DNA from 4 places in the Sporosarcina sp. P7 genome. Region 1 is predicted to be linked to each of the others. Evidence: riboswitches for the same ligand, from Rfam matches in the RefSeq annotation. Region 1 holds a riboswitch; each other region holds the start of a gene.

Region 1 (5,656 bases):
TGATTATTATCAATGTTTGTTTGGCTAATGACAACACTTTGATTATCAATAACTAAGGATACGGTAACTGAATTGAGTGTGGTATTTGTCTTAAATGCATTGAAAATCGGTTTTGCTACACTTTTAAAATCATTGACTGTAGTCGTTGGTTGTTTAATATCTACAGTAAATGTGTTACCTGACAATGAAACTGCGACAGCATCAGTTGAATTATTGCCTTGTGCTAATGCAGTCCCGATTTTACTATTTAACATTTGGTTACCATCTACCACTACCGGAGGATTTGGCGTTGGATTACCCGGTTGTTCTGTAGGTGGTGTTGTAGGTGGTGTTGTAGGTGGTGTCGTAGGTGGTGTCGGATCCGGTTTTTCTGGTTGCTCAGGCACTTCTGGTTTTTCTACTTTTAACGCTGTTTCTGTACGAACTACGAATGTCGCCATTTGACCTCTTGTCACCAATCCATTAGGTGAGAAAGTAGTCGGTGTGGTACCCGTTGTAATATTAAGTGCTAGTAATGCAGCTACATAACCCGCGTATGCATCTTTTGGTTTCACATCTTTGAAACGATTAGCAGCTAATGGCTCTTCTTTCAAATCAAAACCTAAAGTTAGAATTTTAGCCATTTGAGAGCGTGTCAAATTATTGTTCGGTTTGAATGTTTTAACACCTTTCTCTTCATATCCCTTGATATATCCAGCATTAGCTAATGCTGCGATAGGACCATAATACGGCGTGCCTTTTTTAACATCCTTAAATCCAGGATCTTTCACATTCACTGTGTCCAAGTCTAGTACATGTGCTAGAATCTTAGCGGATTGTGCACGTGTTACAGAAGCATTTGGACGGTATGTACCATCATCGTACCCTTTCACTACACCACGCCCTGCCAATTCCAACACAGGTTTATAGTAGTGCACTGCCGGATTCGTTACATCTTTGAAGCTAATTGCTGCATTTGTTTCTGCTGGAACAGCCGCAACGAATGCCCCAGTTGCTACTGTTGTTGCTAAAGCCGCTTTAAATAATTTGTGTGAAGCCATTGAAGTCTTTTTCAATAAATTTACCCCCCGAGTAATTAGTTAGTTCAAGACTAGTTTACCATATCCCTACATGAATGTATTACCAATTATTATTTTATTTTGATTTAAAGTTAAAGTAAGTTAGAGAAAGAGGCATTAAATAGTTCTGAAGCCTTTTCTTATTAGTTGTTTTTTCTATTTCCGCTAGCTTTATTAATCTTTATATACTGAATAGAATTATGACAGATTAAATACCCCCTTCTCCTATAATGTCAGGTTGAAGGGGGTATTAAGTAACTGTGCTATTTGATTCATTTTACCTCCGAAAATTCTATTATCATTTTCGCTGCATGAGTTCCCGTTGTGGAAATCCCCTGCATATAATGACCATTTTCTCCTGTTGCCATTTCTAAATAATATAACATGCCGATTGCTTTTTGTGATTCCCCGTCGTATTTCTTAATGTCTGGAAACGGCACTTTCGTTTCCCCATTATATTTTGTGCCGTTTTGAATTTCATACGCATGATAAAACATTAAAGCCATTTGAGCACGTGTCACTTTAGCTGCTGGCATGAACTTACCATCTTTCCCTTTGACCAAACCATGATGCTAAGCAGCTTCCATTTCCGCAATCGTTTTATCTGCATAATTTACTGTATTTCTAATTGGCAAGTCTCCTGACTTATGGGTAATCGTTTCTTCCTTCCTAGTTTTCCAACCAGTGGCTATATAGAAGTCGCTTCCCATATACAGTGGCCGAACCGTTCAGGATTCTCACCTGATTCCTTTTCATCTCTGTGATAAACAGAGAACCAATATATTATTATTTAGTTAACACTATCGTTGTTATCAATCTGGCAGTATGCAATAGCACGAAACATTATATTACTTGAATGTACATATAAATTCGACTGTTTCTTTTGATGATGCATGATAGTCAGCGAATTGCATTAAACCAATATCTTTGAATAAAGGCAATAGATTTAGTTAATCATCCTCTATAAAAAGCACCCGCCAAGTTCATATCAACAGGTGCTTGCCATCTATTTACGTAATCGATTCTACTACAAATTCTTCATCATCTTCAATAGGTGACGGGGGAGCTATGTTCACGGTGATGATTAAATCTTTCGCTCTGTTCCCCGCTTCATCTATCGCGCTATACGTAATTGTATAAGTGCCACTGTTAGATGTATTGAGCTCCTTAATAATATTTCCTGCATCATCCGTAATGACAGTCTGAAGCGCAATCTGTTTACCTGAATAGTCAGTTGCCTGAACTACTGGAAGTGTAAATTGCGCCCCATTTTTCACGTGCAACTGCTTCTCGCCTTTGTATTGCCAAACAGGAGATTTATCAGTTGGTTGCTGTGGCTTGTTCTGTTCAGGTTCTACTGGAACAGAAGCTGTTTTATATAAAAAGGATGCGAATTGTCCGCGTGTTGTGGTATTTTTCGGATTAAATGATAAAACAACAGGATTGGTAATATCAAAAAAGTCGAGCACATCAATAAATGGTTGTGCTTCTAATTTCGCCTTCCCCAAATCTTTTACATCTCTTGTAAATGTCTGCTTCGCAACAAATCCTACAAGATCCGTTTTGTGAATGGCATTATACGCACGAACTAGAACAATCGCCATATTTTCACGAGTTATTTCTCCAGACGGATTAAGTGATCCATTAGACTGGCCATTGAAAACGCCCTGATCTTTTACTAACGCTGCATATTTCAGTAGTTCGTCATTAGCGATTTGTTTACTATCAGTGAATCGAGGCTTCGTTCGATAATCTTCTGGAATATCGTACCCCAAAGACACAAGCCATTTGCCCATCATTTTCACTACGTCAGAACGTGTCAATGTTTTATTCGGCTTAAATGTCCCATCCGTATATCCTGTAATGACCTCTTGTTGAACGAGGGCAGTAATAGCGACCTCATGTGAACTATTTTTAGTATCGAGAAATCCTTTAGCACTTGTAGTAATCGGTGCGGCGATTAGAACGATTATAGCCACCAATGCGATGAATAGTTGGTAGTGTTTGGAACGTATGGACATGTTGTTGTTTCCTCCTTTGTAATACCGAATAGGCTTTATGATGTTATTATAGCAGTGATTACTAGCATGTCGGCATTCTTTAAATAGATTACTACTATTGCATATTAGTAGAGCGCGCATTCATGGGAAGATTAACATTGTTCATTTTCTTCTTTCTTTTAAGTAGCAAACGTATAGTTTACTTTGTTGGCTATAGAAGCACAGTTATTACTGTATTATAAGTCAACCGTCCGATTCTTGATTCCGTAGATTCCTTTTTCGGCTCTTCACACAGCCAACAGGTTACAAGTTTCTTTTACGTTTAGTGTATAAGTACAGTAAGGAGCATTCTCAGATTAGAAAAAAACCCCGTAGAGATTTCTCTCTACAGGATCTTGTTTCTTCAGTTACTAGACTATATTATTATCAGAATAATGTATGAATTGTGCAATGCACAGGTATCATTACTTTAGTTTACAGAAATAACTGGCGCACTTGCTCCATCAGTATTAGCATCGTCTAAAGTAATTGTGTTTGTAGATGCTGCAGACGTTGCTGCAAAGCGTGAATCGTTTGCTTTTATAGCATTAACTAAATCTGTAGCAGTGTTAAAAGTTTTGTTAGCAGGAACTGCTGCTCCACTTACAACTTTTGTATAAGTAATATTATTTACTGTAACTTTGTCACCAGTAATTAATGTTGGATATAGAGTGAATTTATACTGACCAGCTTGAGCAGGTATTCCTGTGACGCCATTATCTAAAGTTGTTGATGTTGGCGTGATTACAGCACCCGTAAGTGAATCTGTACCCGCTGCAGCAATAACAATATCCTTCAAATCAATTGACTTACCATTAAATGTAACTACGCCAGCTACACCTAATGTGTCTAATGCTGTGTCAATAGCAGATGAGTTTGTTGGAGATGTGTTTGGTAATAATACACTTACAACACCTGCATTATAAGTAACTGATAATGTATTTGCAGGGTTTTGTGCAAAGTTAAATTTCAAACCATTGAAATCAGCAGCTGAATTGGCAGCTAGAACGGAAATATCTAAAGTTGTTCCGTCAATAGTAACAGTTGGCGCTACTGCATTTACACCCGTTACAAGTTCAGTATTTGGAGTCACTGTATTTAATTTACTCACTTTCTGACCTGCTTTAACAGGTAGTGCAGTTACTAAAGCATTTCCTGAACCATCAGTGAAACCGATTTGATCAGCATTTGTTGTAATTGTTTCTGCGGTTGCAGTTGCTTCTGTTACTGCAGAAGTTAAAGTATACTTAACTGTCTTTCCAGATACAGTCGGTGAACCAGCTAACGTAAATCCTCCAGAAATATTAAAATCAGAAGTTGCTAGAGTACTAGCGTCTACATCTTTATCAAATGTAAATGTAATTGTATCTACTAGACCTGCTGCATCTGCTACTTCATCAGTAACCGTTGCCGAAACTAACTTACCTTCAGCAGCGCTTGGTGCAGATGTAATAGTTTCTATTTCAAGTGTATACGTGTTATCAGCATTCTTAGTAGCTGTAACTTTTACAATATCGCCTGCTGACAAAGCAGAATTCACTTTAGATTCAAAAGCAGCTTCATCTATAACAACGCCATTCTCATTCTTGAATGATGCAGTAGAGTAAGTGATTGCGTCATATCCAACAAATTTCAACTTATTGTCAACTGTGTTGATATTATCTACTTGACCTGTATAAACTGCAGGTACCTGAGATCCTTTTGTGAATGCAATTGAAGCTGTCTTGTTCGGTAGGCTCACTTGTGAAGCAGAAGCGTTCACAGTTACGTTAGATGCAACGTTAGCTGAATCTACAATTAGTACAGCCTTACCAGCTATTGCGTTAACTTTTACAGTTTCAGTTGTACCAGCTTTAACTGTCTTCGGAGCTAATCCGTTACCTGAAACAATTACATTTGCAAAGTTTGCAGTTACTTCATAAGAAACTTCGTAAGCACCAGTTCCTTTGTAGTAATCGAAACCGTTTTGGTCTACCGAATTATAGTTAAAGTATGCTTTTTGTGTGCTTGGAAGTGTTGTAACTTCTTTGTTATCATCATTAACAACTTTCAATTCTGCATTGTTAAATACTGCATTAACGAAGTAAGTCATTTCGCCAACTGTTTGTAAATCAGCTTTATCCAATCCAAATTCTTTACCGTTTTCTAGGTATACTGTTGGTGCTGCAAACGCATCACGATCACCCACGATAGTGAAAGTCGCTTCGCCTTTGTTGTCAGTTACTTCAATTTCATAACGAGCTGCTTTATTAGCAGTTACAAGGCTGTTGTTAGCGCCTTTAATGTATGCTAATTTATCAGTGCTATAGTTACCTTCTTCAAAAGTAACATATGCTTTTGTTCCAGCTGGAGCAATTTTACCGTCTTTATCAGTAACAGTTACAGTGTACTTACGTCCACCTTCACCGATACCGTCAGCATTCCGTGCAGCTGCATTTTGAACACCTTCAGCTTTAACAGTTAAACCTAATGTGTGGTTCAATTCGAATTTAACAGTCGGTGCTACAGCTTGTAGTTCGTCTGCATTCCACTTGCCACGATCAGCGCTGTTAGTCCACT
Region 2 (5,656 bases), on a different contig from region 1:
GATAATTTTTAGGAATGCGGATTGTTCTTCTTGCGTCAGGCTCGAGAACTGCTTGACGTCTTGCGTCATGTCAACTTCATTCGCTGTCCAGAACAGGGAACGGATTCGCTGACGTAATGTATAGAAATGGGGATGCGCGAGGTCGTTCCAGTTTAGAATGCCGCTTGCTTCCCCACCGAAAATAGCTGTTGCCTTGTTCGGGTTTGCAGGATTTAATACTTTTACTCTTGTAAGTGTCGCCAATGTTCGAGCACTCCTTTCGTCCAATTCGTAACGGTTTTTTCTTGTATGCCGCGTGGGCTTTGCTCAATCTTTAATGGTTCAAAAGGTGAATGATAGAATTTCGCCAGCTTGTCTGCGGCTTTGCAAAATAATTCATCACCGCCAAACTGGGTATCCCCTGTTCCAAAGACATAGACGAGCTCGGGTTTATAGCCGATGTCCGCCACGAAATCTTTGACTTCATCCGGTGTTGCACCTTTTTCCCATGTGAATGAACCGATACAAAACGCGTCGTATTTTTTAATATCAGGGAGGACACCGATGCCGATACGATGAGTATCGACTTCGACGCCTTCACTTTGGAGACTTTCTGTAATCAATTCCGCTACTTCCTGCGTGTTGCCGCTCCAGGAAGCATAGGCGATTAAGAATGACACCACTCACACTCCTCAATTTCCGCTGCAGTTGAACGCATATAGTACGTGGTTTTCATGCCCGATTTCCATGCCTGCAAGTGCAAATCCAAAATCACAGATGCGCGGATCGAGTTCGGTACATAAATATTGAATGAAATCGACTGATCGATATGCTGCTGACGAGCGGCGTTTTGCTTGATCGACCAACGCTGGTCGACGATGTAAGCTGAACGACGGTAGATGTCATACGTGTTGTGATTCAAATCCGGTGCAATGACCGGTAATTTATAGTCTTTCTTCTCTTCATGGTAAAACGGCTTGAATACTGGGTCGATTGACGCTGTTGAGCCTGCGATAACCGATGTCGAACTGTTCGGTGCGACTGCCATTAAATAGCCGTTACGCATACCGTTCATTGCCACATCCATGCGCAGTTCACGCCATTTATTTGAATCGTATTCGCGTTGCTCAAAGTATTCACCCGTTTGCCAGTCCGATCCATCAAATAATGGATACGCGCCTTTTTCTATTGATAATTCCATTGAGGCTTTAATTGTCAAATACGCAATATTTTCATATAGCTTGTCTGCGAAATCCACCGCTTCGTCCGATTCCCACTGAATGTTTTTCAACGCGAGTAAATGGTGCCAGCCGAATGTGCCGAGTCCAATTCCACGATAGCGTGCATTGGTGCGTTGCGCTTGTACAACTGGGATTTGGTTCTGATCGATGACGTTGTCGAGCATACGCACTTGAATTTTGATCAAACGGTCTAGCACGTCTGCCGTTACTGCTCTTCCAAGGTTAATCGATGACAGGTTACATACGACGAAATCACCTGGCTTTGTGCGTGTGACGACCATATCGTCTTCTAGTGTTACGGATTCATGTGTACTTGCTGACATATTTTGCAGTATTTCAGTCCTCTTCTTCAATTAAGCTCGCAAAGCTTAATCCGCAATTAATTGCTGCTGCATGTCACCATGCAGAGGAGACTATATCATCATCCCCAGCACGACCTGGTAGGATGCTCCGCTTTTCCCTTTATGAATTATCCCTGTTTTTCATCAGGGCCTCGCTTGAGGGGTACTCTACTCGCTTCTTCACTAGTGCTATTTCAACTAGCTATGCTTTCGATAGTCGTTAGGCATTTACTCAACTATAATATGATGGTCTGGAAAGTTACGGGAATACATACGGTTTCTCATAGCATGTGTAGAAATGCCATGAGCTAATGCCGCCTTTGCAATACTTTCATATACCACGTCATGGACTTGGCATTTATAAGCAGCATGTTTGTTGGTTGGTCTTAGTGATTTCGGGACAATTCTCTTACAGCTAGGAAAGTTATCACAGTCTAATCTATACGAAATTGTTGTACAATTAAGGGAAAGTGCAACAGATGCTGCAGTTATTGATGAATATTCAATTCCATCTATTATGATTGCTTTTGAGTTCTTCTTTTTGACTGCTTCAATCATCCTTTTGGTTTTTGGTTTCCCGTACTGATGATTTGAAGCGCCTGTCATTTGTTTCACTCTTAAACTGCGGATATGCTCTTTGTTTGGGTTTGTTGTAAAACAATCTCCGCCAATAGATGTCATTTTAATATTATAATATTCCTTTGATTCTACAGCATTTCGTTTAGAAATATAATATTCCTCAAGTTGATTCAACTCTATATCTGAGTATGCCTCAACCAGAATTACCCTGCTAAACTTTTCCTTACCATACTTTTTAAAAGCCCTTTTCAAATAAAGACCTGAACCCAAATATGTTTCCCAATTATTTATCCGACCGTAAATACATTTTCCAATGTATTTCATATTATTAACTGTATTTGTAGTCTCGTAAACAAAACCAAATGGCTTTTCCACAAATATCATCTCCTATAGAACAAATGTTCTTTATTTGATGATACTACAAAAGTTGAGATTTAGCACGGGATTGTCTTACTAAATAAGAGTTCCCCCGTTTAACGGAGTTTTCGACAGCCATTACTGACTGAAGGTGCTATTGTTAACACAAATTACTAGAATATATAATACCTTCATGCTTATTCGGATTCATGCGGTTTACTTCGTCGCGATAGAACATAAATGGTGTTCCTGTCTCGAGCTGGCTACGCAGAATACGTTTCATGATTTCAATCGCTGAAACCGTCTCTCGTGATAAATCTTCATTACGGACGCATTCTTCATACTTCTCGCGGAATGTTCCTTGTCCTTTTGTTTCATCATAGAAGTCTTCCAATGAATAGCCCATTTTCGTGCGGACTTCATGTGGATCGAATAAATGCCAGTCTTCACGGGACTCGACTTTCTCCATGAACAAGTCTGGCAAGCAAACGCCTGTGAAAATGTCATGTGCACGTAAACGGTCATCGCCGTTATTGAGCTTGAGATCAAGGAATGTGAAGATATCTTGATGCCATACGTCGAGATAAACGGCTACGGCACCTTGACGTTGACCGAGTTGATCGACACTGACTGCCGTATTGTTCAGCTGTTTGATCCATGGAAGAACACCGCTTGACGCGCCTTCGAAACCGCGAATCGATGCACCACGAGAACGAACTTTCCCCATATAGACGCCGATGCCGCCACCAAATTTCGACAAGTTTGCGATATCGGTGTTGCTGTTGTAGATCCCTTGTAAGGAATCATCCACTGTATCGATAAAGCAACTGGATAGCTGACCGTGCATCTTGCCTGCATTCGATAATGTAGGTGTCGCTACTGTCATGTATAAATTGCTCATCGCCCAGTATGCTTCGCCAACTTTATGAATGCGGTCTACTGTTTCGTCTTGCATTAGTGTCATCGCGATGATCAACCAGCGCTCTTGCGGCAGCTCCACTGGCTGTTTCTTAAAGTTTACGGTTACGTATCGGTCTACCAATGTTTTCAAACCGATATATGTGAATAATAGATCACGGGAAGGATCGAGTAGCTTACCGATTTCCTGAAGCTCATCTCGGCTGTACTTCTCTGTCAGAACAGGTGTATATAAACCTTGTTCCACCAAGCGTTCTACATTTTTCGCAAAGTCGGTATAAGCATCCGCCCCACGCAATGCTTGTTGCTTTGCATAGACGTCGAATAAATAAATTCGTGCCGCTACAAACGTCCAATACGTATTTGCTTCATCAATACGGCTTAAAGACTCCAGCACCATCGCGTTCGTCCATTCAGTTGCCGTGCTAGCCGGGTGGCGCTCCTGGAATTTCTCACTCGCTTCGATTAACGGCTCCATTTGTTTCTTGCCGAATTCTTCTTGTAAGTTTTCCAACACTTGATTAAGTCCCTTAGTTTCTTGAATAATAGCCATGATATCCGCTCCCTTTAGTTAATTAATTCGGTTATGTACTAAATAAAAAAAACTCCCAATAAAATCGGGAGTCGTCAATTGACGCTTAGTAGATCGCGGAAAGTTTTAGGCAGACTGAAATAAGACTGCTTTGTGCTTTCACTCTCCAACCCCGAAGAATGTTTTGCTGAGATGACTGGCAGGTCTACTGGCTGGCACATCGTTCTTCCATCTTTCCTTCCCGCCGAAGCAGTGGTTTTATAAGATAGTCGTCCGTGCCCTCAGTTGCGGGGGCAGCTCCGTTAGTGGCGGATTCCCTTTTAAACGTGGTGGGTACCAATTCATCTATTTGCTGTCACACACTATATATAGTGTGTTGATTCATATATAACCCTAACATGTTGTGTTCAAACATGCAAAACAAAAATCGAACCGAAGTTCAGAATCCTTCTTCTGAACTACGATTCGATTTTTGTTATTCAGTATTTTATAGTATATCAAACTTTTTCCTTCTTGACTAAATGGTTTGTGTGAATGCTTTAAACTTAGAAGTGTGTGGAGAAGGGATTTCCGCTACAATCCTAATTTATACATGGTAATAAGTTAAAGATTAAAAATCATATCCCTCACATCCACAAACCACCTCTATTACAAACGATCTTCTGCTTTTTCTGCTGTTTCTTCCCAACATTCCGCGCCTTTTAATTCAGGGATGCTGGCTGATTTGAAGACAGGATTTCTGCCGGCTTTACGTTGTTTAGTGAAGTCGTCCAGTACTTTAAAGGCAATTTTACCAAGTAGTAGAATGACGATTAAGTTAATGATGGCCATTAGTCCCATAAATAGGTCGGCCATATCCCATACAACTTGTACTTTTGCGATTGCACCGAAGTATACCATGACCAGTACGAGAACTTGATAGATTCGTTTCCATACGATGTTGGCATGAATGAATTCAATATTTGTTTCGCCATAATAATAGTTACCGATGATAGAACTGAAGGCGAAGAACATGATAGCACCGGCAATGAAGTACGGTGCCCATGCGCCTACTTGTACAGCCATGGAGTTTTGTGTCAAGATGATACCGTTTGTTTCACCTGTTTGATACAATCCGCCAAGCAAAATGATGAATGCGGTCGCAGAACAGATGATGATGGTATCGAAAAACACACCTAGACTTTGTACCAATCCTTGTTTTGCCGGATGCGATACGTTCGCTGTAGCAGCCGCGTTTGGCACACTACCCATACCTGCTTCATTGGAGAAGAGACCGCGACGTACACCTTGCATCATGGCCATCCCGATTCCGCCACCCATGACTTCTTTAATTCCGAAAGCATGCTCGAATATCAATACCATAATGCCTGGAACTTCAGAAATATTCATAATCACGATATATAATGCTACCAAAATATAGAAGGTCGCCATGATGGGTACGATGGTTTGTGTTACTTTTACAATCCGTTTGACACCACCGAAGACGATAATCCCTGTTAATAGCATTAAGCCAACCCCGACACTCCAGTTCGGAATGCCGAATACTTCAGTGAATGACTGACTGATGGTGTTGGATTGTACTGCGTTAAATATGAATCCGAAACTCATCGTCAGTAAAATCGCGAAGACAATTCCGAGTTTCCGCCAGCCTAGTGCTTTTTGCATGTAATACGCCGGCCCTCCGCGGAATGTGTCACCATCTTTCACTT
Region 3 (5,656 bases), on a different contig from region 1:
TAGTGTCTTATCTGTTTCCGAAAAGGAAGCAGTCAGTATAAATTGTGAAAGGAGGAGATACATATGCACCACAACAACTTATTTTTTTCGTTTCTATCTATTTTAAATGTATTCATTTACATCATTCCGCTAGCATTCCTTATATTCACTATATGGTTCGCGCTGAAATTTCTTAAACTACAAGAACGCAAGAATGCAATCCTTCAATCAATCGCAGAGAGACTAGATAAGCAGAAATAAAAAGAACCATTTTCAAATCAAATTCTGCATTTCTCGGATGTAGCGGATCGACATCAGATGTACATTTTAAGCTCATTGAAGAAAAGAAAGAACGTATTTTTTGAAGGCGAAATAAGAGAATCAAATGAGGATTGAATATAACTAACAATAGGATATTCAATAAAATAGATAAGGAGAGGATCTCGTGCTTCGAAAACTATTTTATATTCCGTTTTTGGCAGTCATATTGGTAGGTTGCCAGACAGCAGATAAGAATACTACATCGAATACCCCACGAGAGGCACTGGAGCAGCTTCATGCAGAGGAAGGTTTTGCGGAAGTGGTGAAAGTGTATCGTACGTTGGAAGTCGATAATAATAAAGTAATCAATGTCTATAAAGGGATACTGGACGGCACGGAAGAAATATTTATTGCCAAGTTGAACAAAGAGAAAGATGACACGTGGACGGTAACGGATGCGATTGGCATCGGCATGCCTTCCGAGAAGAACTTAGGTGAAAGTGTCAAAACTTCTTCGTTTGAAGCGGGTTTTACAAAGAAAAATAACGCACCAAGTCCCAATACTAAATTGGTTCAGACGGATGATAAAAAGTATCGGGTATGGGTGAAAGTACTCGAGTAAAATGAAAAGACCGCCTGCGCGGTCTTTTTTCATTGTCTGCCAAGTAAAATCACGAAATAGACAACCATCACAAGTAATCCAAGGGGTACACCGACCCGCGCCCACTCCCCACTGCGGATATTGAGTTTACCTGCCGCAATGATATTCGGGATATTTCCGGGAATCAACATCCCGCCACTAATTAGCAAGCCGAGTAGTAGCGCTTGGATCGTTGATGCGTCCATCGCGGGACTGATTTCTGCAGCAGCAAGCGTCGCGTTGTCGAGTACAGCTGAAATCATATTGATCCAGTAAAGCGTCAATGGCTGAAGATCGAGTAAGTAAAGGGTGATCAATGGCTCAAATCCTGCACCGAGCAGTGTCAATGCCAAAACAAATATATACACTTTTACGCCGCGTCCGAAAATACTTATGTACGACTCTGCCGCTTGTCCGGAAGAACGGTACCGCGAGCGGTTGCGTGGGCGAATCAGGAAGAATGCGAGCAGTCCAAAGACGAAGACACCGGCTATAATATCGGTTCCAAGCAAGTTCATTAAATAATAAAAATCTTCATCCAGTTTATTCGTCGCAATCGTCGATAGTGGCTCGCCGATTGGTGTCAGCACCGCACCCATGCCGATTGCGTAACACGCCAAGATCACAAAACGAATTTCTGAACGTCTGTCCATTTGCAAGACGGATGCGATCGCCACGAGGACTAACGCTGCAATAATGGCCGTGATAACACTAGAAATCAATCCCAATCCCATAATAATCAGCGCCAAGAATAATCTGAATGGAATAATTCGGCTACCTGCTACTACCGCTTTCTCAAATGGATGTCGTATCCAGCGAAAGACTATTCCCGCCGCAAGAACGGCGAGCGTAATATGCAATGGATCGCGTAACGCCTTATTCCACAACTCCCACTGCAACACCCCACTAACAAATGCCGCAGCACACCCCATAACGAATAAAAACAGCTCCAAATTACGTTCAATACGAGGGACCGTAAACGGCAGCAATAACACCAAACCTAAAATAATGAGCAAACCAGTGACCATAGGTATCTCCTTTCATCAATCTTTCTTCTACACTGTATGCAAAAAGCCGATTCATCTTGCATAGAGTCTGAATAGAATAGATAAAGAGGGGGACACGCATTGGAAGTTTCAGATATTGTACTGATCCCTGTTATTATTGGGTTAACGGAAATTTTAAAGATGTATGGTCTGCCGAAAAAATTGATTCCGATCTTTTCCTTACTTTTAGGCATCGGTAGCGGGATCTTCTACTTGTTTCCAAATGATTGGAAGTCTGGGATACTGGGCGGAATTATTATGGGGTTGTCCGCGAGCGGATTGTATTCGAGTGGGAAGACGATTGTAAAGAAGCCACCGTGTGATGAGGAAGATGAGAAGTGATAGGCGCATTTTTATAGGCAGTATAAAGACCCCCGTGTGTTGTGAGTTGACATGGAAGGGTCTTTTATTTGGATTCTACTAAATTAGGCATAAAGATGATAAAGGACGTGATGAAATTCTTTCATATACAAAGTACATAATAACTAGACAGTGACACATTGACTCTCAGTACACCGTCTATTGATTTTCCCCCGCAAAAACTATATGCTAGTTAATAGTCACCTAGAGTGTTTTGGTTCTTTGTCCCGTAAACAAAGAATAAATAGAAATCAGGTGAGAATCCTGAGCGGTCCGGCCACTGTAATGGGGGAAATATGCCCCTAAGTCAGGAGCCTTGCCAAAGTATGTAAGCATGACACCTTCATGGTCCCCATCTCATTCAGGAGGTGGGGACTTTTTGATTTCAAAACTACACTGCCACTGAAAAAACTGCTCCGTCTATTTCAATGAAAAAGTAGAGGCTTCCACGCTAAAACTAGCTGGCGGACCGATCCACTATACGTCGTCACTGTAAATCATTTAGACGATTCTCTCATTCCCCAGGAAATGATCGTGATGCCACATGGCAAACGACTGAATGACTTTACAGACGGGATCACATTGATTGAAGGTATGAACGACTTTCAATTCCAAGATTGCTGCAGGTTTGGTCATCGTAGTAATCAGAAGGATGAAAAAAAGAAGGCGTCAAAGAGATTAGAGCGATATAATGAAGAAAGATATAGTAGCCGTAGCGTTAGTCAATATGAACCGCAGGGCGGTGATGAAGTGGAATTTCATTACACATGTGATGTAGGTAGAGAATTAGACAGCTATATACGAAAATAAAGAAAGTAGGAAACTAGATGAGCGCATTCTCAAACTTTCACCCACTATTGCTACTTGTCTACGTTACAGTCGTTTTAGTCACGATGTTCAGCTCGTTTCATCCGATCATCGTGGCGCTGGCCATGATCGGGGGCATTCTGTATTTTCTCATGCTGCACGGAGTCCGGACAGCAACTAAAGACTTGATCTATTACTCTTTTGTTTTTCTACTAATTGCCGTAGCGTATCCAGCAACTGTACATAACGGTTTCACTCCGTTATTTTTCCTCCATGAACACGCGGTAACGCTGGAAGCTGTGACGAAAGGACTCGTCATTGCGGGAGCCGTAGTTGCAACCAGTTTCTGGACGAAAAGTTATTTCGAGATTTTCACGACGAACACACTATTTGCCGTACTGACGAAAGTGTCCGCTAGCCCCAGAATTCTCGTTTCCATGCTGTGGCGATTCATTCCGTTATTCAAAATAAAATGGCGTGAAAACCAAATGGCACAACGCGGAATCGGCTATTACAATGTAGGGAGCAGAGTGGAAAAATTCCGTCGCGCGTTCGCATTGTGGCGGCAGACGCTCGTTCAGACAGCGGAGTTTGTCATTGTGAAGCCAGATGTCATGAAGGCGCGAGGGTATGGTATCGCGAAAGAGAGAACGCGGTATAAGACGAGGCGATTCACAAAACGGGACGGAATATTGACGGCTGGACTCGTTCTGTTTCTTCTTTACTACATTGGATACTTCACACAGCACCAGACGCAGTATTATCCAGAAATCAGTGAACAGACACTAGGTGCAGAGCATTACGTCATCATCGGCTTGCTCATGTTATTACCGTTTATCTATGAAGCGAAGGAGAGGGTCAAATGGCGATACTTACAGTCGAAAATCTGAACTTCCAGTATGAAGAACAGCATGTGTTGCGAGACGTGAGCTTTTCGATTAAGCGTGGAGAATTCATAACGCTATTCGGTCCTACCGGTTCAGGAAAGTCCACGTTATTGAAAATGATGAAACGGGAAATGCGGCCGAACGGTAAACTTAGCGGCACGGTGTATGTGAACGGCGAAAAAATCGATGAACTACCTGCGTCAACTACAGCGACAGCTATTGGCTATATAATGCAAAATCCAGAGGAACAAATAGTCATGGAGAAAGTGTGGCAAGAGTTGGCGTTTGGTCTTGAGAATATGGGCGTGTCGACGGTAGACATGCAACAAAAAATCGCTGAAGTCGCCAGTTTCTTCGGTATTCACAACTGGTTGCATGAAAGTATCAGTGACCTATCAGGTGGACAGAAACAACTCGTTAATCTAGCGGCGGTGCTTGCAATGGAGCCGGATATTTTATTACTCGATGAACCGACGTCCCAACTTGATCCCATTGCGGCTTCTAAGTTTCTGACGCTACTTGAGAAAATCAATCGTGAACTTGGCATGACAATTTTAATTGTCGAGCATCGGTTAGAAGAGTTATTACCCGTGTGCGATCGAGTGTGGTTCATGGAAAACGGCTCCCTTCTTTATGACACAACACCGAAAGCAATCGGCAACTCCTTGCTAGAACATCCAATGCTCGACGCACTCACGACAGCGATGCGTGTCTACTATAAGCTCGGCTTCCGTGATGAGACGCCGATTACGGTGCGTGAAGGGATGGATTTCATTCGGCACTATCCACCGGCAATTTTACCGACGGATCCGATGAGAAAAAAGCATCCACCACTCATTACAGTGAAAGATCTGTATTTCCGTTACAATCGAAAAAGTGATAATCTACTCGCGGATATGACGTTTACGGTACATCGAGGCGAAATCTTCACGATTGTCGGTGGCAATGGAGTCGGTAAGTCTTCGTTACTAAGGTTACTCGCCGGACTGCATAAGCCGTATGCAGGTAAAGTATGGATAGACGACGTCGCACCAAGCAAGTGGAAGGGGAATATCGTCTTATTACCGCAAAACGCACAAGCATTATTCATGTACACAACGGTGAAAGAAGAGTTAATCCATGCGGTTCCTGTGCAAAAAATGCCGAAAGAACAGAGAGAAACGACGGTATCGAGTATGATGAAACAGTTACATATTGAACATCTTTCCGAAAGAAATCCATTTGACTTAAGTGGCGGAGAACAGCAGAAGGCCGCGCTTGCAAAATTATTGCTGCTTAAACCGGATATATTATTGCTGGATGAGCCAACTAAAGGAATGGACGTCATGTCGAAAAAAGAAGTGACGGAGTTGATTCGAACGCTTCAAAAACAGAATATCACGACGATTATCGTGACGCATGATATTGAATTTGCAGCAGAAGTATCTACACGTGTTGGCATGTTGTTCGATCAATCACTTATCGCGATCAATTATCCGAAAACCTTTTTCACGTCCAACCGCTTTTACACAACCGCCGCTAGCAAAATCGCACGCGGATTATTCCCATATGCCATCACAGCCGAAGACATCGTAGACGCTGTGAACTTGAACAACAGGAGGAACTAAACAATGAGCAATCCATCAACACACGTACTCAATGAAATGAAAAAAGTAATGAACGGTAAAGACGACGTC
Region 4 (5,656 bases), on a different contig from region 1:
AAGGCGGTGGTGAGATCGTCTCACTACTAGGTAACGGTAGCGCTTATTACGCACCGGCAGCGGCTTTGGTTGAGATGGCTGAAGCAATTATTAAAGATAAGAAACGAATTATGCCGTCCATTGCTTATTTAGAGGGCGAGTATGGATATCAAAACATTTATTTAGGCGTACCCACTGTTCTGGGAGGCAATGGTATCGAGAGTGTGATTGAACTTCCGTTAACAAAGGAAGAACAAATAGCACTCGACAAGTCAGCTGACTCTGTCAGAGCAGTCATCGATATTTGCGAAAAGCAAATGTCCTAATCACTACGGATCTCTCTAAGTCGTACAGAGGACTTAGGGAGATTTTTTTGTGTAAAAAGTTATAAGGTCGTGTTTTAGTCATTAAATGATAGAGAAGTCATAGGTTTTTCTCGAAAATCTACAAATGTTAACAGGGAATTACAACTTTTATATTTACAATTATTTATTGGGGTGGTACAATAAACAGAATTCACTGAATTATAAAGTATGTCTGTAGTATATTTACTCGGGGATATATATAAAGAATTTCTTCCTTTTGACTTCGTAATGTAAGCGCTGTCAAATGGCCGATTATCATTAAATGCCGAAAAAACGTTCTTTTATTCCCCGGCAAGGCATATACTACGAAAAATACAAAATCCAGGAGGTAATTCTTATGAAAAACAACGACTATCAGAACAATTCATCACTACCCGAGCAGAACGAAACATTCTATTTGATCACAGGTTACTCGGAGAATGGTTTCATCCATGGAATCACATGGCAAGAGGCATATGTTCAAGGATTGGCGGATTGCGGTTGTCTATGCGAACAACAACTAATGTAAGTAATGAAGAACACTCTACACGACGGGGTGCCTAGCACAAAACGATTGTGGACGTACTCACAATGTTTTTTGCATAGGCACCCTATTTAGTTATCTCATGATTCTTCTGATGCATACAAACGCTACCACCCACTATGTTATCCATGATAAAATGATAGCAATAAAATAAATGAGTTTGCACGATGCGCTGGTACCTATCAAGGTATAAAAGGGAATCCGTCAACCGGAGCTGTCCCCGCAACTGTATACACGGACGACCGCTAGAATTAGCCACTATGGAGACATGGGAAGGCACTTGCGGAAGGATGAAGTGAAGCCAGGAGACCTGCCACGTATCGTAAAAGCGACACTTTCTTCGGGGGTTGAGGAGTGGAAGCAAAAAAGGTATCTACGTCTATGCATTTTGTGTGTAGTATATTAAAGCTGCCTGACTTTGTTTCCTCATTCACAACTATTGCAATCATTTTGCCGAAGAGGCGGAATGATTGTTTTTTTGTTGTTTACGAAAGGAGACCGGGACATGAGAGTAGTGGAAAAGATAACCGAACGGGCACTATTGCAGTTATTGTATAAACAAGTAGAAAAACAGCGTGGAAGGCCTGCGTATTCGGAATTTCATCAAGTAGTAAAGAAACTGTTACAGGATGGGTTATACGATCGATGGATCTATGATTATTCAGTAACCGAAATCAAATGGCTTGGCTTACAGGTTGTTGCTGAACGTGACAAATTGATCCCTTCTGCACTGTTGCAACCATATATGAATGAGTTTGTAACATCCAATTATTGTGATAAACAGATAGGTCTGCCTCAGGAGAGATTGATGCTCATAGCAATGGCCGCCATGCAACATGAAACTGTTCAGCGTCTGCGGAAAGTACAGGAAGCATATTGGATACTGAGCCATGGCTATGTGACGTTACCAGCTGAAGTGATGTCGTTCTTCGATAAAGCATTCTATCAGGGAAAGACAAGAGTCCAACAATATACTATGGATATTTCCGACAATGGAATCACATCATTTTTATCAAGCGAGATAAAAGAAAAGCATATATGTATACCCGATTATTTTATGGAACAAGTACAAGCGTGCGGCTCTTGGAGTATATTTGAAGCTGAACAAGTAGAACGCGTTTTTGGATGTTCGCTTAGCCACTTCAATAGGGAAAGATTTCTTCATGCCACTGACGGTCTTACTATTGACTATAAAGAAATCTCAGCTATCGGTTTGATGAAACAGCTGCTTGAAAGTGAAGGTATTATAGTGCATTTTTACAATAAAGAAAGACAAGAAAAAGCAGCATTATCCTCATATATTCAATTGCCGAATGTAATGCAGGCGACGGAGCTGGCACGTACATGTACCATACTTGTACCTTTGCTGAACGGCATTGAGAGTTTATGGGGACATGCATTACGGGTTGAAGTGGCGGGGTGGGAAATCGCTATAGCTAACCAGAAAATTGATTTGCATTCAGAGAAGGCTCTTCAGTTTATTGAAGAAGTAGCGAGAGAAATAAACCACTACTTGAACGTAGCATCCTGTGAAAGCGGAATGCAAACACCTTTGCGCAAAGCAGCCACAGTTATGCATCGATCGATCAACGAGGCGACAAAACACCAGCAAACCGCAATGATCGATCGGGTAATTGCAGAACAGCGCCATACCGATCAAGGAGGTTCTGTTACGTTGGAGAAATCTTCTACCATTGAAACAGCAGAACTGTTGCAGCTGCTCATGAAAGCATGGAGTGGTGGAATTCCTGAAGTCCGACTTACCTGAATCCCTTCTATAGGCTCAGCTAATTTTGCGCGTAGCGGAACTGTTTAACCAAGATTCCTTAAAACGAAAGCCACTGGATGAAAAAGTCCGTGTTGTAGAGTTTTTTGATTTTGACTGGCTGACGGGATCGAAAAAAGATAGAAGATTTATTGAAAGTGGGACACTCCTAGGAATTGATGTCACACTCTACCATCAAGTGGTGGTTTTGGAGATGCTGGATTTACTAGAACAGTTTTCTGTCAAGGAAATGGGTACATTCGCTTCTCTTCCTATAATGGAATCGGAGCTTTTCTTATTGGGAGTAATAGAGATATTTTTTTTAAATCTACGTCTTATTCATGGTAGGATTAATCTGTGACTCATCCTAGGAGTGTCAGGAGGATTATTTTGAATAGAATCAGAAACATCACAACATTGCAGTGGATCTTATTTTTTCTGTTAGCATTTTGCTGTACCATTTCCATTGCTTTTGTAAATCATAATTATTCATTTTATGATCGACCGATCGCCAAGGTAATCCATACAACAATAGAGGAAGAAACGGATGTAACAGACATGCATGGCAATGAAGATACGCTATTTGTCCAACACATCATAGCTAAGATCATGAATGGGGAAGAAAAAGGTCGGGAAATCCAGTTGGTAAATGAGTATTCATCCTCGGGGGCGTACGATCAACAGTACCATATAGGAAATGAAGTTTTCGTCTCCATTGATTCTAAGGTAGAAGAACTAGCGGGGAGTATAACAGACGTAAAACGTGATAAATACGTATTGATCGTTGCATGGATCTTCGTATTTACACTGCTAATTGTCGGGCATAAGCAAGGACTATTGGCAATAGTAGGCTTTGTGATTAACGTCATGGTACTATCATTCGCTTTAGATATTTATGTGAAATTCTATGAGGTCAGTTTACTTGTGGTTTGCGGGATATGTATCTTGTTATTCACAACCATTTCGCTCCTGCTAGTCAGTGGCCGAAATGAAAAAACATATGCCGCCATTGTGGCTACGTTAGTCGCAACGGCAGTGTCACTTTCCATTACGTCCCTTGTCATCTGGATCACTTCAGGGAATGGGCTGCGTTATGAGGAAATGCAGTTTTTGACGCGTCCTTATCACACGATCTTCATGGCGGGGTTGTTTATCGGATCGCTTGGAGCCATCATGGATGTGGCCATTACGATGTCGTCTTCGATGTTTGCATTATATGAAAGAGATCATACTATATCCGTTAAAGCGCTGAAGGCATCTGGCATAGATATCGGCAAAGACATTATGGGAACCATTACAAGCATTCTATTTTTTGCTTATATAAGTGGATCTATCCCCATGCTAATCCTTTATTTAAAGAACGCTTCACCCGTAGGATTTGCACTCTCGATGAATTTATCGTTGGAATTAGCACGTGCATTAGCCGGTGGGATTGGAATCGTCTTAACTATCCCTATAGGACTTTATACAGCGATCTTCTTTATTGAACGAAAGAGGGCGAGAATTTGAATGTACTAGTATGGCTAGCGGTTATTTTACTCGTATTGATGATCTGGGTTGGCGGGAGAAGTGGAGCTAGATCATTTATTTCGCTATTTTTTAACTTTGGCGTGGTCTTTTTTACGATGTTTTTTATGTTGGATTCAAATGCGAATCCTATTGTCATTACATTTATTGCCTGCATAGTTATTGGGTGCATCAGTCTGTTTTATATTAATGAGGTAAACAGTAAAACGGTACTAGCATTCATCTCAACGATGATTACCATTAGTATATTATTATTTTTCATAGTTTTAGTATCCAAAAAGCTTATGATCCAAGGATTTGGTGAAGAGGAAGAAGAAGCAATCGCAGGTATGTCTCTCTATATTGGTGTAGACTTTGTAAAAATAGGTGCTTCCGTCATTATTATGAGTACAATTGGAGCGATCATGGACGTCGCTATATCGATTGCTTCTACTATGCATGAAGTATTTAAGCATAGTAGAAACTTAAGTAAGAAGGAGTTATTTAAGTCTGGCGTGAGTATAGGACGAGATATTTTAGGAACCGATACGAATACATTGTTCTTCGCTTTCTTTGGAGGATATTTGGCATTGCTCATTTGGTTCAAGGATTTACACTACTCTATTGGAGATATTGTCAATTCAAAGATATTCAGTTCAGAAATGATTTTGATACTTTGTGCGGGGCTTGGTATAGCGCTAGTTATACCAATAGCATCTTGGATCAACGCATATTTCTTAGTTAGAACTAGAGAAAAGTTGAATAAAGTACAAAAAGAGGGGCAATGAACTCGGTCTCTGCTATATTGATGACGTATGATAATGCGCTCAAAGGTTCAAAGAAAGCGCTTATAGTAGCGGCTTGAGTGCTCTATTGAATGCGTTAACCGCTCATAACAAAAAACATAGACGGACTTCCTCGTAAGGAGGAGAACTACATGAAAACCATACAAACCATATCAAAAATCATTTCAAAGTACTTACCACTTTGGATCGTACTCTTATCCATCATTGCCTACGTTATTCCGGATGCGTTCATTTCAATCCGGCAACTGACGGGGTTTGGGTTAGGAACGATCTTCTTTCTGATGGGCTTATCGCTTTCGTCGGAGAAACTGCTCAACGTCATCAAAAACCCGAAATATGCTTTACTTGGCATCTTGCTGAAATGGACGATCATGGTCGGAGTATCAATAGGAATTGCCTATATATTTTTCGGCAATCAAGCAGAGATTGCGACCGGCATTATTTTGGCGGGGACGGTACCAAGCGGAACATCTGCAAATATTTATACGTTTATTGCGGGAGGAGAAGTTGCGCTCAGTATTACGATGGCAACGCTTGATACATTCATTTCTCCTGTGTTGACACCGGTGTTATTGCAGACATTTGCAGGACGTTTTATCCCTATTGCATTCTGGCCTTTATTTCTTAACATTATGTATATCGTGTTCTTTCCTTTGATTAGCGGTTTACTAATCCAGTGGAAGTTTCAACAACAAGTGGAGAAGTTTAAACC

Evidence for each region. Region 1 has a riboswitch for cobalamin ahead of CSV60_RS12510 (S-layer homology domain-containing protein). Riboswitches for the same ligand answer to the same signal wherever they lie in the genome.
Region 2: linked by a shared signal. The riboswitch ahead of CSV60_RS05365 (ribonucleotide reductase N-terminal alpha domain-containing protein) and the one ahead of CSV60_RS12510 (S-layer homology domain-containing protein) in region 1 are both predicted to bind cobalamin.
Region 3: linked by a shared signal. The riboswitch ahead of CSV60_RS08400 (hypothetical protein) and the one ahead of CSV60_RS12510 (S-layer homology domain-containing protein) in region 1 are both predicted to bind cobalamin.
Region 4: linked by a shared signal. The riboswitch ahead of CSV60_RS01925 (hypothetical protein) and the one ahead of CSV60_RS12510 (S-layer homology domain-containing protein) in region 1 are both predicted to bind cobalamin.

What each region holds. Positions count from the first base shown of each region.
Region 1 is NZ_PDZF01000013.1:29,008-34,663, forward strand. Features, by position in the region: gene CSV60_RS12505 (S-layer homology domain-containing protein) at 1-1,055, opposite strand, end outside; gene CSV60_RS12510 (S-layer homology domain-containing protein) at 1,331-1,621, opposite strand; cobalamin riboswitch at 1,672-1,853, opposite strand; gene CSV60_RS12515 (S-layer homology domain-containing protein) at 2,069-3,079, opposite strand; gene CSV60_RS12520 (S-layer homology domain-containing protein) at 3,528-5,656, opposite strand, start outside.
Region 2 is NZ_PDZF01000003.1:217,126-222,781, reverse strand. Features, by position in the region: gene CSV60_RS05385 (ribonucleotide-diphosphate reductase subunit beta) at 1-243, opposite strand, end outside; gene CSV60_RS05380 (flavodoxin) at 222-659, opposite strand; partial or broken gene CSV60_RS05375 (ribonucleoside-diphosphate reductase subunit alpha) at 647-1,561, opposite strand; gene CSV60_RS05370 (GIY-YIG nuclease family protein) at 1,790-2,515, opposite strand; partial or broken gene CSV60_RS05365 (ribonucleotide reductase N-terminal alpha domain-containing protein) at 2,661-3,968, opposite strand; cobalamin riboswitch at 4,129-4,303, opposite strand; gene CSV60_RS05360 (alanine/glycine:cation symporter family protein) at 4,596-5,656, opposite strand, start outside.
Region 3 is NZ_PDZF01000007.1:28,298-33,953, reverse strand. Features, by position in the region: gene CSV60_RS08420 (hypothetical protein) at 1-41, shown strand, start outside; gene CSV60_RS08415 (hypothetical protein) at 425-862, shown strand; gene CSV60_RS08410 (DUF1646 family protein) at 892-1,908, opposite strand; gene CSV60_RS08405 (hypothetical protein) at 2,008-2,268, shown strand; cobalamin riboswitch at 2,485-2,624, shown strand; gene CSV60_RS08400 (hypothetical protein) at 2,824-3,096, shown strand; gene CSV60_RS08395 (energy-coupling factor transporter transmembrane component T) at 3,114-3,983, shown strand; gene CSV60_RS08390 (ABC transporter ATP-binding protein) at 3,956-5,587, shown strand; gene CSV60_RS08385 (AAA family ATPase) at 5,591-5,656, shown strand, end outside.
Region 4 is NZ_PDZF01000001.1:356,501-362,156, reverse strand. Features, by position in the region: gene mdh (malate dehydrogenase) at 1-305, shown strand, start outside; gene CSV60_RS15810 (hypothetical protein) at 682-852, shown strand; cobalamin riboswitch at 1,023-1,199, shown strand; gene CSV60_RS01925 (hypothetical protein) at 1,373-2,635, shown strand; gene CSV60_RS01920 (hypothetical protein) at 2,661-2,993, shown strand; gene CSV60_RS01915 (YibE/F family protein) at 3,020-4,141, shown strand; gene CSV60_RS01910 (YibE/F family protein) at 4,138-4,926, shown strand; gene CSV60_RS01905 (bile acid:sodium symporter family protein) at 5,076-5,656, shown strand, end outside.